Regions from separate parts of the Kitasatospora sp. NBC_01560 genome, predicted to be linked through region 2. Evidence: riboswitches for the same ligand, from Rfam matches in the RefSeq annotation. Region 2 holds a riboswitch; each other region holds the start of a gene.
The links. A riboswitch is a leader RNA that binds a small molecule or an ion and turns the genes downstream of it on or off. The one in region 2 is predicted to bind cobalamin.
Positions count from the first base shown of each region.

Region 1 (4,408 bases), 6.1 Mb from region 2:
TCCGCGCCGAGCGGCCCGCGCCCGGCGGTCCGGTCGACCACGGTGGACAGGTCGAGCGAGTCCTCGGCGTCCAGCCAGAGGTCCGGCAGCATCGGCAGCGTGCCCAGCACCGGACGGCCGGTCAGCTCGTGCAGCATCTCCAGGCCGGGGGCGAGCAACCGGGCGTCGCCGCGGAACTTGTTGACGAACCAGCCGGCCACGTGCCGCTGGTCCTCCGCGGAGAGCAGCGCCAGCGTGCCGTACATCGCGGCGAACACCCCGCCGCGGTCGATGTCGCCGACCACCACGACCGGCAGCCCGGCGGCGGTGGCCAGGCCCATGTTGGCGATGTCGCGGTCCCGCAGGTTGATCTCGGCGGGCGAGCCGGCCCCCTCGCAGATCACCACGTCGTAGCGGCCGCGCAGGTCGGCCAGGCACTCCAGGGCGCGTTCCAGCAGCACGGGCTTGCGCTCGCGGTAGTCCAGCGCGCCCACCTCGGCCACCGCCCGGCCGAGCAGCACCACCTGGCTGCGGCCGTCCGCGCCGGGCTTGAGCAGCACCGGGTTCATCGCCGCCTCGGGCTCCACCAGGGCCGCCTGCGCCTGCATCGCCTGGGCGCGGCCGATCTCGGCCCCGTCCGCGGTGACGAAGGAGTTCAGCGACATGTTCTGCGCCTTGAACGGCGCGACGCGGACGCCCTGGCGGGCCAGCCAGCGGCAGATGCCGGCGGTGACCACGCTCTTGCCCGCGTCCGAGGTCGTCCCGGCGACCAGCAGTGCGTTGCTCATCCGCGTCCCCTCCTCTTCCTGAACGCCGCCCGCACCAGCAGGTGCCCGGCGACCGTCGTACCCAGCGCCAGCGCGCCCACCCTTCGGGAGAGCACACAGGCCCGCTCGATGTCGTCCACCCCGACCGGCCGCAGCCCCTCGCCCAGGACGGGCCGGTGCTCGACCCGCTCCCCGTACTGCAGGGTGCCGCCGAGGCGGACGCCGACCGCGCCCGCGAAGGCCGACTCGGCCTGGCCCGCGTTCGGGCTGGGGTGCGCGGAGCCGTCCCGCCGCCAGACCTGCCAGGCGGTGCGCGGCTCGGGCGCGGAGGCGACGGTGAGCAGTGCGGTCAGCCGCGCGCCCGGCCAGCCCGCCACGTCGTCCAGCCGCGCCGAGGCCCAGCCGAACCGGGCGTAGCGGGGGGAGCGGTGGCCGACCATCGCGTCCAGCGTGTTGACCGCGCGGAACGCCAGCAGCCCGGGGGTGCCCGCGAGCCCGCCCCAGACCAGGGCGTTGACCACGGCGTCGGCGGTGTTCTCGGCGACCGACTCGACCACCGCGCGGGCGAGCTGCTGCTCGTCCAGGGCGCTCGGGTCGCGGCCGCACAGGTGCGGCAGGCGCTCCCGGGCGGCGGCGAGGTCGCCCGCGGCCAGCGAGCGGCCGATGGTCCGGGCCTCCCGGGTCAGCGAGGTGCCGCCGAGCACCGTCCAGGTGGCGGCGGCGGCCAGCGCGGCCCGCCCGAGCGGCCGGCGGCCGAGCAGGCGGTCGGCGGCGACCGCACCGGCCGCGACGGTGCCGACGCAGAGTGCGGTGTAGGCGGTGCCGGCGGCCCGGTCGTCGCGCCAGATCCGCCGCTCCAGCCGGCCGGCCGCGCTGCCGAAGACCGCCACCGGGTGACCACGGCGCGGGTCGCCGAACCGGGCGTCGGCGAGGTAGCCGGTCACGGCGCCCGCCGCGAAGGCGGCGGCGCGGGTCAGCGGGCGCACGTGAACGCGAGCGGCTCCCGCTGCGGGCAGCGGAGTACGACGGGGGGTGGGGCGGCCTGCATGGCGTGCGTGTCCTCACTCAGGGTCCGCGCCCTGGATCGACGTACCGGGGGCGAGAGTCTCCTGGCTTCCGGGTCCGACGCACATCCGGGCCTCCGGCGGCACCTGACGGTCCGCCGTACCGGCCTGCGCTCCCGCTCCCCGCGGGCGGGGGAAGGAGTTCGGACGTGCTCCCCGGTGACAGTGGCGGGACCGCGCCGGACTCGCACCGGCTTCCTCTGCATGCCTCCGTATTGGCTGAAGGATCCCATCACGCGGCCGGAGTACGCGTCAACCAAGGTCACGGAGGGGTTGGTCACACGTGGCCGGGGGCCGGCGCCCCGTCGCTACCTCTGATCACCACCCCGTGCAGGGGCATGACAGGCTGTGGGATCGTCCATCCCCTTGTAGACCCCTACAGGCGGGCTTCGTGTGTTCGGCGGCTGGGGAGCCGAAGCACCAAGGCCTACCGTCGGGTGCCATGCGACGCAGACAGCCCCCCGCCGTGCCCCCGGTGCCCTTCTCGCCCGCGGCCGCCCGCGCGCACCGCGCCGGTCTCGGCCTGACCCCCGAGCAGGTGGCCGAGGGCATGGCCGCGCACGGGGTCCGGCTGCTGCCCGCCCATGTGCTCGGCTGGGAGAGCGGCGAGCTGCGCCCCACCGAGGAGGAGTTCATCGCGCTGGCCCGCGCCCTCTGGTGCCCGCCCGCGCAGCTGATGGGCGCCCGGCCGGCCCGGCTGCGGGACTTCCGGGTCGCCCGCGAGCTGAACCAGGAGAACGCCGCCCGCCGGATCGGCATCCCGCTGCGGCAGTACCAGCAGGCCGAGGCCACCGGCCGCTGGGACGGCGGCCAGGAGGAGTCGTACGCGCTCGCCCAGGTGCTCGGCCTGCGGCTGCGCGAGCTGGTCGCGGTGACGGGCCGCCGGGACGAGCTGGACCGGCTGCTGCGGCAGTGCGTGGACGGCCGCTGGCAGGCGCACGTCCGGGCGATCGGCCGGATCGTGCCGGTGCCCGAGCAGGGCCTCGCCACCGTGCTGGCGGCGCTGCAGAACGAGTACCAGGTGTCCTCCCACTGGGGCGCCGGCACCTGGGGCTCCCCGGCGCCGGCGGCGCGCGAGCCGGCGCAGCCGGAGCAGCCGTTGGGCGAGCGGTTCTGGGGGCTGCTGGCCCGGCAGGCGACCGACATCCCGGCCTGACCCGGGGCGCCCCGTCCCGCTGCTCCCCTCCGTCCGTCCCTTCCGTCGGTCCCTTCCGTCCGTCCCCTGCGTCCGTCCCCTGCGCGTCTCCGGGTGCCCCCGGCCCGGCGAGCCCCGTCCGGATGCACCCGGACGGCCGTGCCGGGTGGCCGTCCGCCGGCTCCGCGAGTGGACTGGTGGGCACACTGCCCGGTCCGGGACGAGCTCCGGAACGCGTGCCGGGACGCGGGCGCAGCGGCCGGGTCGAACCGGGCGGCCGGGACGAACAGAGCGGGGAGCGACATGCGTTGGGGAATCGCAGCCACCGTGGCGGCCGCCGCCGTCGGTGCCGGGGCCGCCGTACTGGTCATCGGGAGGAGGGCGTCCGAGCGGATGGTCAGCCCCGTGGCGGCGCGGAAGCGGACCGGCGGCCCCGTCGTGGTCCAGAGCCTCGGTGCCGGGCGCGTCACCTTCACCCGCAGCCCGGAGAGCGCCCGCCCGGGCCGCTGGGCCGTCGAGTGGGGGGAGAACGGGCACGCCGTCGTCGAGGAGATCCTGCACGCCGACGCGCAGGGCGTGACCAGGCGGCTGGTCCGTGCCGACCGCGGCACCCTGGTGCCCGGCACGGTCGTACGCTTCACCCCCCGGGTGTACCTGGGGGACCCTCTCAGCGCCCTCGGCCTGCCGTTCACCGAGACCGCCGCCGAGGGCGAGCTCGGCGCCCTCCCCGCCTGGTACGTCGACGGCCGGCGCGGCACCTGGGTCGTCCTGGTGCACGGCACCGGCGCCGACCGGCAGCAGGCCCTGCCGGTGATCGCGCTGCTGGAGCGGCTCGGCCTGCCCAGCCTCGCCGTCACCTACCGCGGGGACGCCGACGCACCCCCCTCCCCGGACGGCCTCGGGCACTTCGGCGAGACCGAGTGGCGGGACGTCGAGGCGGCCGTCCGGCTGGCCCTGGAGCACGGCGCCGGCCGGGTCGTCCTCTACGGCTGGGGCGTCGGCGGGACGGTCGCCCTGCAGACCGCCGCCCGCTCCACGTGGGCCTCCTCGGTCAGCAGCATCGTCCTGGACTCTCCCGTCCTCGACCTGCCCGCCACCGCCCGCCGGGGCGCCGCCCGGGCCGGCTACCCCGGCGCCGCGGCCGAGCTCGGCGCGCTCGCGGTCGAGGGCCGCACCGGCGTGGACCTGGCCGACTTCGCCCGGATCGCCGACGGCACCGACCTGCGGGTGCCCACCCTCGTCCTGCACGGCCCGGACGACCCGGTGGCGCCCTGGCGGGCCGCCGCCCGGCTGGCCGGCCGGCGGCCCGACGTGGTCAGCCTCCAGGGCGTCCCCGGCGGCGACCACGCGGCCCTGTGGAACGCCGATCCGGCCGCGTACGAGGAACTGCTCCGGCGCTGGCTCACCCCGTTCCTCTGACCGTTCCCCTGAGCGTTCCGCCGCCCTTTTCCGCGGCCTTTTCC
Region 1 is NZ_CP109364.1:6,805,932-6,810,339, forward strand. Features, by position in the region: gene OH807_RS29500 (cobyric acid synthase) at 1-767, opposite strand, end outside; gene OH807_RS29505 (cobalamin biosynthesis protein) at 764-1,732, opposite strand; cobalamin riboswitch at 1,829-2,059, opposite strand; gene OH807_RS29510 (helix-turn-helix domain-containing protein) at 2,253-2,966, shown strand; gene OH807_RS29515 (alpha/beta hydrolase family protein) at 3,249-4,364, shown strand.
Region 1: another riboswitch for cobalamin. It lies ahead of OH807_RS29505 (cobalamin biosynthesis protein); the one in region 2 lies ahead of OH807_RS03230 (CoA-acylating methylmalonate-semialdehyde dehydrogenase).

Region 2 (4,408 bases):
TCCCGCGCGGGCCGCTGCCCCCGGTGCGCGCCATCACGAGGTAGACCTGTGAGGCCCCGGCCCCGGAGATGAACTGCTTGACGCCGTCCAGCACCCAGCCGTCGCCGTCCCGGACGGCCCGGGTGGCCAGGGCGGCGGCGTCGGAGCCCGCGCCGGGCTCGGTCAGGCAGTAGCTGCCCGGGCTCTCGACCGCGCAGAGGCCGGGCAGCCAGCGGGCGCGCTGCGCGGCCGTGCCGTGGCGGTCGACCATCCAGGCGACCATGTTGTGGATGGAGAGGTAGGCGGCGATCGAGGGGCAGCCGGTGGCCAGCGCCTCGAACACCAGGACGCCGTCCTGCCGGGTGAGCCCCGAACCGCCCTCCTCCTCGCGGACGTACACCCCGCCGAGCCCGAGCCCGGCGGCCTTGCGCAGCACGTCGAGCGGGAAGTGCTTGTCGCGGTCCCAGGCGACGGCGTGCGGGGCGAGGTGCTCGCGCGCGAAGCCCCTGGTGGTCGCGGCGATGGCGAGCTGGTCCTCCGTCAGTGCGTGCACGGCCTCAGCCCATCGTCGGGATGGTGAAGCTCGCGCCCTCCTTGACCCCGGAGGGCCAGCGCGAGGTGACGGTCTTGGTGCGGGTGTAGAAGCGGATCGAGTCCGGCCCGTGCTGGTTGAGGTCGCCGAAGCCGGAGCGCTTCCAGCCCCCGAAGGTGTGGTAGGCGACCGGGACGGGGATCGGCACGTTGACGCCGATCATGCCGGTGTTGACCCGGCGGGCGAAGTCCCGTGCGGTGTCGCCGTCCCGGGTGAAGATCGCCACGCCGTTGCCGTACTCGTGCTCGCTCGGCAGCCGGAGCGCCTCGGCGTAGTCCGCGGCGCGCACCACGCACAGCACCGGGCCGAAGATCTCCTCCCGGTAGATCCGCATCCCGGGGGTGACCCGGTCGAAGAGGGTGGCACCGAGGAAGTACCCGCCCTCGTACCCCGGCACCGTCAGATCGCGGCCGTCGACGACCAGTTCGGCGCCCTCCTCGACGCCGACGTCGAGGAATCCGCGCACCCGGTCCAGGGCGTCCCGGCTGACCAGCGGGCCGAAGTCGGCCTCCGGGTCGTGGGAGGCGCCGACCTTGAGGGCGGCGATCCGCTCAGTGAGCTTGGCCACCAGGGCGTCGGCCGTCCCCTCCCCCACCGGCACGGCGACGGAGATGGCCATGCACCGCTCGCCGGCGGAGCCGTAGCCGGCGCCGATGAGCGCGTCGGCGGCCTGGTCGAGGTCGGCGTCGGGCATCACGATCAGGTGGTTCTTGGCGCCGCCGAAGCACTGCGCCCGCTTGCCGTGGGCGGCGGCCGTCGCGTAGACGTACTGGGCGATCGGCGTCGAGCCGACGAAGCCGAGCGCCTGGACCCTCGGGTCCTCCAGCAGGGTGTCCACGGCCTCCTTGCCGCCGTTGACGACGTTCAGCACGCCGGGCGGCAGGCACGCTTCGAGGAAGAGCTCGGCGAGCCGCAGCGGCACCGACGGGTCGCGCTCGGACGGCTTGAGCACGAAGGCGTTTCCGCAGGCGATCGCGGGCGCCGCCTTCCACAGCGGGATCATCGCGGGGAAGTTGAACGGGGTGATGCCGGCGACCACGCCGAGCGGCTGGCGCAAGGAGTACACGTCGATGCCGGTACCGGCGCTGTCGGTGAACTCGCCCTTCAGCAGGTGCGGGATCCCGGCGGCGAACTCCACGACCTCCAGGCCGCGTTGGAGATCGCCGTGGGCGTCGGCGACGGTCTTGCCGTGCTCGGCGGAGAGCAGCCGGGCGAGCTCGTCCTTCTCCTGCTCGACCAGCTGGAGGAAGCGCAGCAGCACCCGGGCCCGCCGCTGCGGGTTCCAGGCGGCCCATTCGGCCTGGGCCTGTTCGGCGTCGGCGATCGCCGCCCCGGTCTCGGCCCGGCTCGCGAGCGGCACGCGGGCCTGCACCGTGCCGGTGTTGGGGTCGTAGACGTCGCCGAACGCCCCGGAGGTACCGGCGACGTGCTTGCCGCCGATGAAGTGGGTGAGTTCACGGACCATCAGAAACCTGCTCTCGTCAGGAAGTCAGCTGGATCCGAGGGAAGGGGGCACGGCAGAGCGGCCGGCCGGCGCTCGGGACGGAGCGGGGTCGGGGGGCGCTGCCGGGCGCGGCGTGCCGTCAGGGTGACGGGCGCGCAGCAGCCGTCGCAGGATCACCAGGGTCGGGAAGGGCGCAGACCGGTGCCATGCGTGTTTGCTCCATCCTCGTGGACAACACGGAACACCCGCAGTCGGTATCCTGACTCCCGGATCACCGTGCGCCGCCCGGCCTTCCCGGCCGGCTGCCAGTGGCTGGTACTGCGGCGACGCACTCCCCGGTCACAGTGGCGGGACCGTGCCGGATTCACACCGGCTTCCCTGCACTGCGGGCCTTGTCCACGACCATATAGTCGGACGTCCTAGTAAGTCCAGAGTGCGGCCCGCGACGTGCCGCCCCGGCGGCGCGCCGCCCCGGCGGCGCGCCGGCCCCGGGAGCCCCGGGCGCGGCCCCGGCCCCGGGGAGCCCCGGGCGCGGCCCCGGGGCCGGGGATCCCGGGCGCCCGCGGGGGCCGGGCGCGGCCCGTCAGCGGCTCCGGCGGGCGTTGAGCCGGGCGGCCCGGCGCGTCAGGTGGTCGCGTTCGGCGAGGTCGGTGGCCTTCAGCGCCGCCTCCGCGTAGAGCCGGGCCGCGGTCGCGAGATCACCGTCGCGCTCGTGGAGGTACGCCGCCGCCGCGGTGTGGCGGGGCAGCGAGTCGTCCAGCTCCGCGAGCGCCGCCAGACCGGCGCGCGGTCCGTCGGCCTCGCCGACGGCCACCGCGCGGTTGAGCCGGACGACGGGACTGCCGGTCAGCCGGACCAACTCGTCGTACCACTCCACGATCTGCACCCAGTCGGTCTCCTCGGCGGTGGGTGCGTCGGCGTGCAGCGCCGCGACGGCGGCCTGGGCCTGGAACTCCCCCAGCCGGTCGCGGGCCAGGGCCGCCTGAAGGATCTCGACACCCTCGGCGATCGCCCCGGTGTCCCACCGGCCGCGGTCCTGCTCGGCGAGCGGGACCAGGCTGCCGTCGGGCGCCGTCCGGGCGGTGCGCCGGGCGTGGTGGAGCAGCATGAGGGCGAGCAGGCCCGCCACCTCCGGGTGGTCGATCGCGGCCGCGAGCTGCCGGGTGAGCCGGACGGCCTCGGCGGCGAGGTCGACGTCACCGGAGTAGCCCTCGTTGAAGACCAGGTAGAGGACGCGCAGCACGGTGGCGACATCCCCCGGCCGGTCGAGGCGCACGCCGGAGACGGTGCGTTTGGCCCGGCTGATCCTCTGCGCCATCGTCGCCTCGGGCACCAGGTAGGCCCGGGCGATCTGACGGGTGGTCAGCCCGCCGACGGCGCGCAGCGTGAGCGCGACCGCGGAGGACGGCGTCAGCGAGGGGTGCGCGCAGAGGAAGTAGAGCTGGAGGGTGTCGTCCGCCGCGGGTGCGGGGCCGGGCGGCGGCTCCTCGTCGACGAGGTCCTCGCGCCGGCGGCGGGCGGTGTCGGCCCGCGTCGCGTCGAGGAACCTGCGCCAGGCGACAGTGACCAGCCAGCCCTTCGGGTCGCGCGGCGGCTCGGCCGGCCAGACCCGGACCGCCTCCACCAGCGCGTCCTGCAGGGCGTCCTCGGCCGCCGCGAAGCCGGCTCCGCGGCGGACGAGGACGGCGAGCACGCTCGGCGTGAGGCTCCGGAGCAGGGCCTCCTCGGCCGGAACGGTCACTGCGTGACGGTGGGCGGGGCGGTCAGGAACGGCCGCAGCTCCAGCCACTCGTGGATGGGCTTCCCGCCCGCCCCGGGGGCCGCCGACAGCTCACCGGCCAGCTCGACGGCGCGCTCGTAGCTGTCCACGTCGATCACCATCCAGCCGGCGATGAGGTCCTTCGTCTCGGCGAACGGGCCGTCGGTGACCGGCGGGCGGCCCTCCCCGTCGTACCGGACCCAGGCTCCCCCGGGGGCGAGCGCCTGGCCGTCGACGAACTCGCCGCTCTTCTCCAGCCGGTCCGCGAAGTCCTGCATGTACTGGACGTGCGCGGAGATCTCCTCCGGCGCCCACTGGTCCATGGGCACGTCGTTGACCGCCGCCGGGGCGCCGCGGTAGTGCTTGAGCAGAAGGTACTTCGCCATGGTGGCTCTCTCCTCGGTGCTGGTGCGGCCCATTCTGGCCGCCTTCACCCCTGGGACGGAGCCGGCCACACGTTCTCGACACCACCGGCCGAAGTTTTTTCCCGCCCGCCGGACGAGCCGCCCCGGGCGGCCGCGATCGGGCGGCTCCGGGCGGCCGCGGCCCGGCCGAGCGGACGGCTCCGCCCCAGGTCAGACGGTCGTCGCGCTCCCGGCCGTGGCCGCCGGCTTGACCGGGCCGGTCCACGCCG
Region 2 is NZ_CP109364.1:742,218-746,625, forward strand. Features, by position in the region: gene OH807_RS03225 (acyl-CoA dehydrogenase family protein) at 1-532, opposite strand, end outside; gene OH807_RS03230 (CoA-acylating methylmalonate-semialdehyde dehydrogenase) at 537-2,036, opposite strand; cobalamin riboswitch at 2,247-2,437, opposite strand; gene OH807_RS03235 (RNA polymerase sigma factor) at 2,599-3,756, opposite strand; gene OH807_RS03240 (YciI family protein) at 3,753-4,160, opposite strand; gene OH807_RS03245 (hypothetical protein) at 4,350-4,408, opposite strand, start outside.

Region 3 (4,408 bases), 1.6 Mb from region 2:
GGCTGACTCCCGAGCACCGCGCCGTCCTGGTGCTGCGGGACGTGGAGGGCCTGGACGAGAGGTCCACCGCAGAACTGCTGGGTGTGGCACCCGGCACCGTGAAGTCCCGGCTCTCCCGGGCCCGGCTCGGCTTTCGAAGGGCGTGGCAGCAGTGAGCGCACGGATCCCCTGGCCGACTGCGGCCTTCGACCCGGTGCGCCGGCTGCACGTGATCGCCGCCGTGACCCCCGGCGCCGCCGTCCGGGAGGCGCTGATCGAGGCGCCCTTCGAGCAGGTCTGGGCGGCCGCGGCCGACCTGGAGGAAGGGCTCCCGCGCTGGCTGCCGGACATTCGGTCGGTCCGCGTCACCGAGGGACCGGCGGACGGCCGCGCCGAGGCGCTGGTGACCGGCCACACCCGGCTGCGGGCCCGTTTCGACGTCGAGCTGGCACCCGGCTGGTGCCTGATGCGCAGCCGCTTCCTGCTCGGCGGGATGGCGGCCCGCCCCGAGGCGGCCGGCACCCGCTTCGCCTTCCTCGGCGCGTTCCGGCTCCCCGGCGCGGGCCCGCTCGGGCTGCTCCTGCGGCCCGCGACCGACCCCCTGGCCCGGCGCTCGCTGGACCGCTTCGAACGGCTGGTACGGGAGGGGCGAGGGCGGGAGCGGTGAGGCGGACTCCGGGCCCGGGGCGGTGTCCCGTGGGCGGAGCCGGTCAGCCGGTCAGCCGGTCAGGTCGGCCGGCCGCGGTGGTGCGGGGAGCGGGGGCTCGCCGTGCTCGTCGTGCTCGGCGGCGGCGCACTCGTCGAGGAGGGGGCGCAGAGCCTCGTCCACGAGCCGGTAGCGCACCACACGGCCGTCCTTGTCACCGGTCACCACACCGGCGGTGCGGAGCAGTCGCAGCGCCTGCGAGACGGCCGGGTCGCGCATCCCGGTGGCGACCGCCAGGTCGGAGACGGCGAGCGGCCCGGCCCGGTGCAGGGCGAGCAGCAGGGCGAGCCGCCCCGGGTCGGCGAGCAGTGAGAACCGCTCGGCCCAGGACCGGACGTGACCGGTGTCGCCGATGGCGGCGATGGCCTCGCAGACCCGGTGTCCGTCGATGGTGCGGTGGCCCGCGCGGTCGGCCGGTACGAGATGCATGCGGACATTCTTGCAGCCCACGGCCTGTGATCCTGGACACCTGCGCAGGTGCGCAGCCTTGCAAGGGTGGCGCGCGGCCCCCTACGGTGTTCCCCGCCGTGGTGTTCGGGAAGACCGGTGACGGACCCTCAGGGGTCCGGAGTCCGGAGCGGCCCTCGCCACTGTGATCGGGGGGATTCGTCCGTATCCACGAAGCCACTGGGCGCCTTGCGCGCCTGGGAAGGCGGATGCGGAAGCCCCGTCAGCCAGGAGACCGGCCACGGCATCTCACGAACGTCTATCCACGAGGTGCTGGAGCGTGATCCGAAGATGACCCTGCCCGAAACCGCCGCTGTTCCAGCGGTGTCCACCGCCCTGCCGACCTTCCGCTGGCGGCGCGAGGACACCCTCCGCACGGCCGGGTTGATGGGGGTGATCCTGGCCATGCACGTGGTGGCGTTCGGGACGCTGATCTTCCTGGTGGCTCCGGAGGAGTACAAGGTCGGCACCCAGGTCTTCGGGGTGGGCCTGGGCATCACGGCGTACACCCTCGGCATGCGGCACGCCTTCGACGCCGACCACATCGCGGTGATCGACAACACCACCCGCAAGCTGATGGCCGACGGCAAGCGGCCCGTCTCGGTGGGCTTCTGGTTCGCCCTCGGCCACTCCTCGATGGTGGTCCTGATGGCCGCCCTGGTGGCGGGCGGCGCGCAGCTGGCCAACACGCTGATGGACGACGAGTCCACCACGCACCAGTGGCTCGGCGTGGTCGGCACCTCCGCGTCCGGCGTCTTCCTCTACCTGATCGGCGCGCTCAACCTGGCGGCGCTGTTCGGCATCCTCAGGGTGTTCCGGTCGATGCGCGCCGGTCGGTTCGACGAGGCGGAGCTGGAGGAGCACCTCAACTCGCGCGGCCTGATGGCCCGGGTGCTGAACCGGGCGACCCGCTCGATCACCCGGCCCGGCCAGATGTTCCCGGTCGGCATGGTGCTCGGCCTCGGCTTCGACACCGCGACCGAGGTGACGCTGATGGTGATGGCCGGCTCCGGCGCGGCCGCCGGGCTGCCCTGGTACGCGATCGTCTGCCTGCCGCTGCTGTTCGCGTCGGGGATGAGCCTGTTCGACACGCTGGACGGGACGTTCATGAACTTCGCGTACCAGTGGGCGTTCTCCAACCCGGTGCGCAAGGTGTACTACAACCTGACCATCACCGGGCTGTCGATCGCGGTGGCGTTCATCATCGGCACCATCGAGCTGGTCGCGGTGCTGCACGAGAAGCTGGACCTCACCGACCCGGTCAGCGGCTGGATCGCGGACATCTCGCTGGACAACGTCGGCTACGCGATCGTCGGCCTGTTCGTGGTGGTCTGGGGAGCGGCGATCGCCTACTGGCGGCTCGCCGGTGTCGAGAAGCGCTGGAGCCCCCGGCCGGTGGGCACAGGGGCCGGCTCCGGCGCCGCCGTCCCCGGTCCGGCCGCCCCGGACGCTGCCGCCGTGCGGACCGCCGGGGAGAGCACGGAGTAGCACCCCGCCCGACGTGCCGCGGCGCCCGTCCGACCCTCGCAGGGGCCGGACGGGCGCCGCGTCCGCGTTCCGGGGCTCAGCGCTCTTCGCGGAAGTCCACGTGCTGCCCGGCGGCCGGGTCGTACTTGCGCAGCACCAGCCGGTCCGGGTCGTTGCGCCGGTTCTTGCGGGTCACGTACGTGAAGCCCGTCCCGGCCGTGGACCTGAGCTTGACGACGGGGCGCAGTTCACTGCGGGCCATGGGTGTCCTCCTGGTACCTGCACGGGGCCCGCTCCGGCAGCCGGCCGGAGCCGTACGCCGAAACGGATGTCGTTTTCACCCTGTCCAACACGACCGCCTCCCCGCCCATTCCCGGGCCGTGGTGCGAGGTGGGGGATGCCCGGGTGGGGGTGCTCGGCGGGCGGATCGGGGTGGGGGTTCGTACGCTCGACGCATGTCTGATGCGTACGCGGGCCGGCGGGAGCGGTTGCGGGAGCACTGCAGTGCGTCCGGGGCCGATGCGGCGCTCATCACCAGGGCGGCGAACGTGCGGTACCTGACCGGGTGCCCGCCGTGCGGGGCGACGCTGCTGCTCACCCGGGAACGGGTGCTGCTGGCGCTGCCCGACGATCTGCCGCCGGACGACACCGGGGAGCACCTGATCGCCGCGGACGTCACCCAGGTGCCGGTGGCCGCGGGGGCGGACACCGCGCTGGCGGCCGCCGCCGCGGCGACGCGGCTGCGCGTGGCGGACCTGGTGGTCGAGGAGCACGACCTGACCGTCAGCCGGCACCGTGCGGTGGCCGGCCTGGCCGAGGGGGTCCGGCTGGCGGATCTGGGGCAGGCGGTCGAGCGGCTGCGGGTGGTCAAGGACGAGCACGAGATCGCGGACCTGCGGATCGCGGCCGAGATCGCCGACCAGGCGCTCGGCGAGCTGCTGGAGTCGATCCTGGTCGGCCGTACCGAGCGGCACCTGGCGATGGAGCTGGAGCGCCGGATGATCGACCACGGTGCGGACAAGGCGGCCTTCCCGGTCTCGGTCGGCACCGGAAGCCACTCCGGCCAGCAGTCCCACCAGCCCACCGACCGGCGGGTCGAGGAGGGTGACTTCCTGACCGTGGTGCTCGGTGCGCAGTACCGCGGGTACGGGGTCTCCACCGCCCGGACCTTCGTGATCGGGGCCGCCCCCGCTCCCTGGCAGGTGGAGCTGCATCGGCTGGTCTTCCGGGCCCAGCGGGCCGGCCGGGAGGCGCTCGGGCCGGGCGTCGAGCAGTACGTACCCGACCAGGCGGCGCGGGAGATCCTCCAGGCCGCCGGGCACACCGAGAGCTCCCCGCACCCGCTCGGGCACGGCATCGGGCTGGAGATCCGGGAGGCGCCGCGCCTCGGTCCGTCGGACATGGGTAAACTGGACAGCCGCGTGCCGGTCACCGTCGGTCCGGGGGTTCACCTCCCGGGCAAGGGCGGTGTCCGGATCGAGGACACCCTCGTGGTGCGCCCCCTCGAAGAGGGCGGGCCCGAGCTGCTCACCATCACCACCAAGGAGCTCCTCGCCCTGTAGACCCGCGGCCGGCCGGGAGGCTGTCGCAGGCGGCAGGACGCACCCCTTGGTTCCTTGACAGCTATATCCAGGAGTAAGTGCGCCCGTGGCTTCCACGAACGATCTCAAGAACGGCATGGTCCTCAAGCTGGACGGCGGGAAGCTCTGGTCCGTCGTCGAGTTCCAGCACGTCAAGCCCGGCAAGGGCCCGGCCTTCGTTCGGACCAAGCTCAAGGAGGTCCTGACGGGCAAGGTCGTCGACAAGACC
Region 3 is NZ_CP109364.1:2,353,743-2,358,150, reverse strand. Features, by position in the region: gene OH807_RS09800 (RNA polymerase sigma factor) at 1-155, shown strand, start outside; gene OH807_RS09795 (SRPBCC family protein) at 152-646, shown strand; gene OH807_RS09790 (ArsR/SmtB family transcription factor) at 698-1,114, opposite strand; cobalamin riboswitch at 1,197-1,391, shown strand; gene OH807_RS09785 (HoxN/HupN/NixA family nickel/cobalt transporter) at 1,424-2,620, shown strand; gene rpmG (50S ribosomal protein L33) at 2,697-2,861, opposite strand; gene OH807_RS09775 (M24 family metallopeptidase) at 3,055-4,161, shown strand; gene efp (elongation factor P) at 4,247-4,408, shown strand, end outside.
Region 3: another riboswitch for cobalamin. It lies ahead of OH807_RS09785 (HoxN/HupN/NixA family nickel/cobalt transporter); the one in region 2 lies ahead of OH807_RS03230 (CoA-acylating methylmalonate-semialdehyde dehydrogenase).

Region 4 (4,408 bases), 5.1 Mb from region 2:
TCATCCGGGCGTAGAGGGTCTGCGCGGGGATGGTGCGGACGGCCTTGCCGGCCAGCTCGGCCTTGCGGTACGCCTCGTCGAAGTCGGCGCCCCAGAGGTCGACCAGCTCGGGCACGTCGGCCGGGGAGAAGAGCGACCAGTCGGCGTTGGCGTTGACCCGGCGCATGAACTCGTCCGGGATCCAGTGCGCCAGGTTGAGGTTGTGCGTGCGGCGCGCCTCCTCACCGGTGCTGTCGCGCAGCTCCAGGAACTCCTCGATGTCCGCGTGCCAGGTCTCCAGGTAGACGCAGGCCGCGCCCTTGCGGCGGCCGCCCTGGTTGACGGCGGCGACCGAGGAGTCGAGGGTGCGCAGGAACGGGACGATGCCGTTGGACTTGCCGTTGGTGCCCCGGATCAGGCTGCCGCGGGAGCGGATCCGCGAGTAGGAGAGGCCGATGCCGCCGGCGTGCTTGGAGAGGCGGGCGATCTGGGCGTACCGGGAGTAGATCGAGTCCAGGTTGTCCAGCGGCGAGTCGAGCAGGTAGCAGCTCGACATCTGCGGGTGCTTGGTGCCGGAGTTGAAGAGGGTCGGCGAGGAGGTCAGGTACTCCAGCCGACTCATCAGGCGGTACAGCTCGGCCACCTCGCGCACCGACTGCTCGTTGTCGCCGACCGCCAGGCCACAGGCGACGCGGAGCAGGAAGTGCTGCGGGGTCTCGACCACCTTGCGGGTGATCGGGTGGCGCAGCAGGTAGCGGGACTGCACGGTGCGCAGGCCGAAGTACTCGAAGCGGTCGTCGCCCTGCGGGTCGACCAGCGCGTCCAGGGTGTCTGCGTGCTTGGCGACGAAGGCCGCGGTGGTGTCGCCGATCAGGCCCTCGGCGTGGCCGACGGCGATCGAGGCGGAGAAGCAGACCGAACCCTGGCCGACCGCCTCGTCGACGATCTCCAGTGCGAGCAGGCGGGAGGCCAGCTTCGAGTACTGCGGGTCCTCGGCGATCATCGACGCTGCGGCGTCCACGGCCAGCCCGCGCAGCTCGGCGAAGTCCGAGCCGGCGTGGCGGCCGCGCAGCGCGGCGGCGGCGACATGGCCGGGGTCCACCTGCGGCAGGTCGACACTGCGGTCGGTCAGCAGCCGGAGCAGCGCGCCGCCCGGGTCGGAGACCGTCGGGACGGCGGGGGAACCCTGGGCGGGCAGGGTGACTGAGGCAGCGGTGGTCAAGGCGCTCTCTCCTGGCGGCGATCGGCGGCTGTGGATCGGGGGGCGCCGGGCCGTTCGGGGCAGGGGAGCACGGCGCGACGGCCGGAAGGCGTCGCGCGACGGTGACATCCCCGGCCCGCCCGCGAGGCCCGGAAGTGGTGCAGTGCTGGAGGCCCCTGCGGGGAGGCCGGACGGCACGCCGTCGGCAGGTACTCGGACTCGCGGGCTCTGGTCGGAGCCGCCCGCACACCGCTGCGGGGCAGTCCCGGACTCGCACCGGGTTCCCCTGCGTCGACAGCAGGATTGAGCATACATCTAGTGGTGTCCGCTCGATGCGACACCACATCTTGTGCGGCGCCGCGTGTCGGCCCGGTGACCGGTGGTACCGGAACGGGCCCGTTGCAGGGCCGGGCCGGGGCCCCGGCGGCGCCCGGGCCCGGCCCGGGCGGGTGCGCGGCCGGCGCCCGGGGGTGTCCGGATTGGGAAACGGAATGGTCACCGGGCGGGAGTTCGGTCAGGAGCATGCCCTACGATCACGGCTCATGAGGGAGCGGAGCGAGGGGGACGCATGAGCGACGGAACGGGCGCACCCGGACAGGCACCGCAGGGGCAGCAGCCGCCCGGGCCGGTGCCACCAGCGCCGTACCCCGGCGCACAGCCGGCACCGCCGGCGCCGGGCGGATTCGGCCCGCCGCCCGCCTCCTACGGGCCGCCGGTGCCCGCGCAGCAGCCGGTGGTTCCGCCGGTGCCCGTGGTGCCGCAGCCGCCCGCGCCGCAGCCCGTCCAGCCGCAGCCGGTCCACCAGCAGCCGGTGCCCCAGCCGGTCCGCCAGCAGCCGCCGCAGCCGCCCGTGCAGGCCCAGCCGCCCGCCCCGCAGCCGCCGCAGCCGGTGCAGCAGCAGCCGGTCCAGCCGCACCCCGGGCAGCCGTTCCCGCAGCAGCAGATGCCACCGCAGATGCCGCAGCAGCAGTGGCAGGCCCAGCCGCCCGCCCCGCAGCCGCACGGCGAGCCGGACTGGGCGGCGCTGGCCGACCGGAACGAGGCCGACGCCAAGCGCAAGGGCCGGCGGAGGATCATCGGCGCGGCGGTCGCCGTGGTCGTGGTCGGCGGCCTGATCGCCGGCGGCCTGATGTTCCTGAAGAAGGACGACGGCGGCAAGAAGGACCCGCTTGCCGGGCCCAGCGCGACGGCCGCCCAGTCGACGGCGCCCTCGGGCAAGGCGTCCCCGACGAGCACCCCGAGCGCCACCGCCACCCCGCCGGAGGACCCGTCCAAGGCGCTCTGGGAGGCCGCCACGGACCCGGCGCCGCAGGACGCCGCCGCGCTCTTCTCCGCGCTCACCGTCACGGTCAACGGCGCCACCTGGAACCGGACCGTCGTCTCGCTCGACTCGCCCTGCTGGGACGGCAACTCCACGGTCGGCGGCCTCGGCAAGGCCCTCGGTGACCAGGGCTGCCGCCAGGTGCTCCGGGCCACGTACGTCTCCGGCGACAGCGCGGTGACGGTCGGGGTCGCGGTCTTCGACCACAAGCAGCAGGCCGAGACGGCGCTGAAGAACTACGTCGGCCACCTCAAGGGCGCCGCCGCCCCCGGCTCGCCGGCCTTCTGCACCACCCCGGGCTGCACCAACACCAAGGGCACCCTGGGCCGGTACGGGTACTTCACCGTCGAGGGCTCCGCCAAGGGCGGCAACACCGCGGACGCCACCGCCACCGCGGCGGCCGTGGGCTTCGGCGAGCACGTGAAGAACCAGCTGCTCCAGCGCGTCAAGGCCGGCGCCCCGGCCGCCGCCCCCACGGGCTGACGGCCGCCGGGCCCGTCCGCCCCGGCCGGGCCCGTTCGCCCCGGCCGGGGGAGTGTGGCAGGCTCACCGCCAGTCCGTCGTACAGGTGTTCCGGTGGGGTCGGCGCAGGCCGGTGCCGGTCAGCATCCGGAGGAGTGTCCGTGCCCCTGCCCCGAGCGCTGCGCGCCAAGCCCGCCGTGCTGGCCGCGGCCGGTGCGGTGCTGGCCGCCGGGACGGTCGTGCTGGCCGGCCACGACGGCCGGGCCGACGGCGACGGCGGCCGGCCGTCGCCCGGGCCCGCCACCCGCAGCGAGCTCACCCTGGGCAGCGCCGGGCGCACCCTGCCGCCCGAGGTCGGCCGCGGGCTCGTCGCCCGTGACCCGAAGGCCTCCCCGAACGCCCGGGCCGTGCAGCAGCTCCTCGCCGACCTGGAGAGCCAGGCCCGGGCCGGCCACTCGGCCGGGACGGTGATCGGCCAGCACGTCGAGGCGCACAACGAGCTCTACAACCCCGAGTACGGTGACTACCCCGGGACCAAACCGGTCGGCTACTACTACAAGAAGGCCGCCGACATCACCGGCAAGCTGCCCGGCTTCGTGGAGACCGACCTCGGCCCCGGCTACGGCCAGAGCGGCTGGGGCGTCGGCAACCCGCGCTCGTACTCGCAGGGCCGCTGGCCGGCCTGCGCGACGGGCTGGCAGTACACCGACGACGCGGTCGACCTGATGACAGCCGTCTGGTCCGGCCACCCGCGCGCCGAGGACGGCAGCTACGGCGCGTCCGGCGTGCAGAAGAACTGCGACGGCACCACCACCGAGCTGCCCGACAACGGCGGCGCCCCGGCCGGGCTGGTCGGGATGTCCTTCCACCAGCCCTACCCGGGCTCGGACGTGAAGTCCTTCGACCGGGTGCTCTGCTCCTCCTCGCCCGCCGCCAAGGACCCCGGCTGGTTCGGCCGGGTCGTGGACAGCACGGGCGGCACCCCCGAGTACCAGGCCCTGCTCAAGGACCTCTCCTACCTGGCGGACCACCTGGAGTACCTGGCCGCGCACGACGTCCCGGTGCTGCTGCGCCCGTACCACGAGATGAACGCGGCCGACTGCGCCCGCGGCTTCTGGTGGTCCGGCCGCAAGCCGGCCGAGTACCAGGCGCTCTGGCGGATCACCTACCACTACCTGGTGGAGACCAGGGGCCTGCACAACCTGCTCTTCGCCTGGACGCCGGTCTCCTGGGACGGCGCACCCGGCGTCGACCCCTGGGACTACTACCCGGGCGCGCAGTACGTCGACGTGGTCGGCGTGGACGACTACAGCGGCAGCCCGGCGCACCCGATCGGTACCGGTGAGGTGTGGACCGAGCGGTACTACGACGGGCTGGCCGCCTACGGGAAGCCGCGGATCCTGGCCGAGTCCTTCGCCGTCCCGGTCAACGCCCGCCAGCCGGAC
Region 4 is NZ_CP109364.1:5,860,700-5,865,107, forward strand. Features, by position in the region: gene OH807_RS25630 (ribonucleoside-diphosphate reductase subunit alpha) at 1-1,177, opposite strand, end outside; cobalamin riboswitch at 1,367-1,508, opposite strand; gene OH807_RS25635 (hypothetical protein) at 1,749-2,984, shown strand; gene OH807_RS25640 (glycoside hydrolase family 26 protein) at 3,125-4,408, shown strand, end outside.
Region 4: another riboswitch for cobalamin. It lies ahead of OH807_RS25630 (ribonucleoside-diphosphate reductase subunit alpha); the one in region 2 lies ahead of OH807_RS03230 (CoA-acylating methylmalonate-semialdehyde dehydrogenase).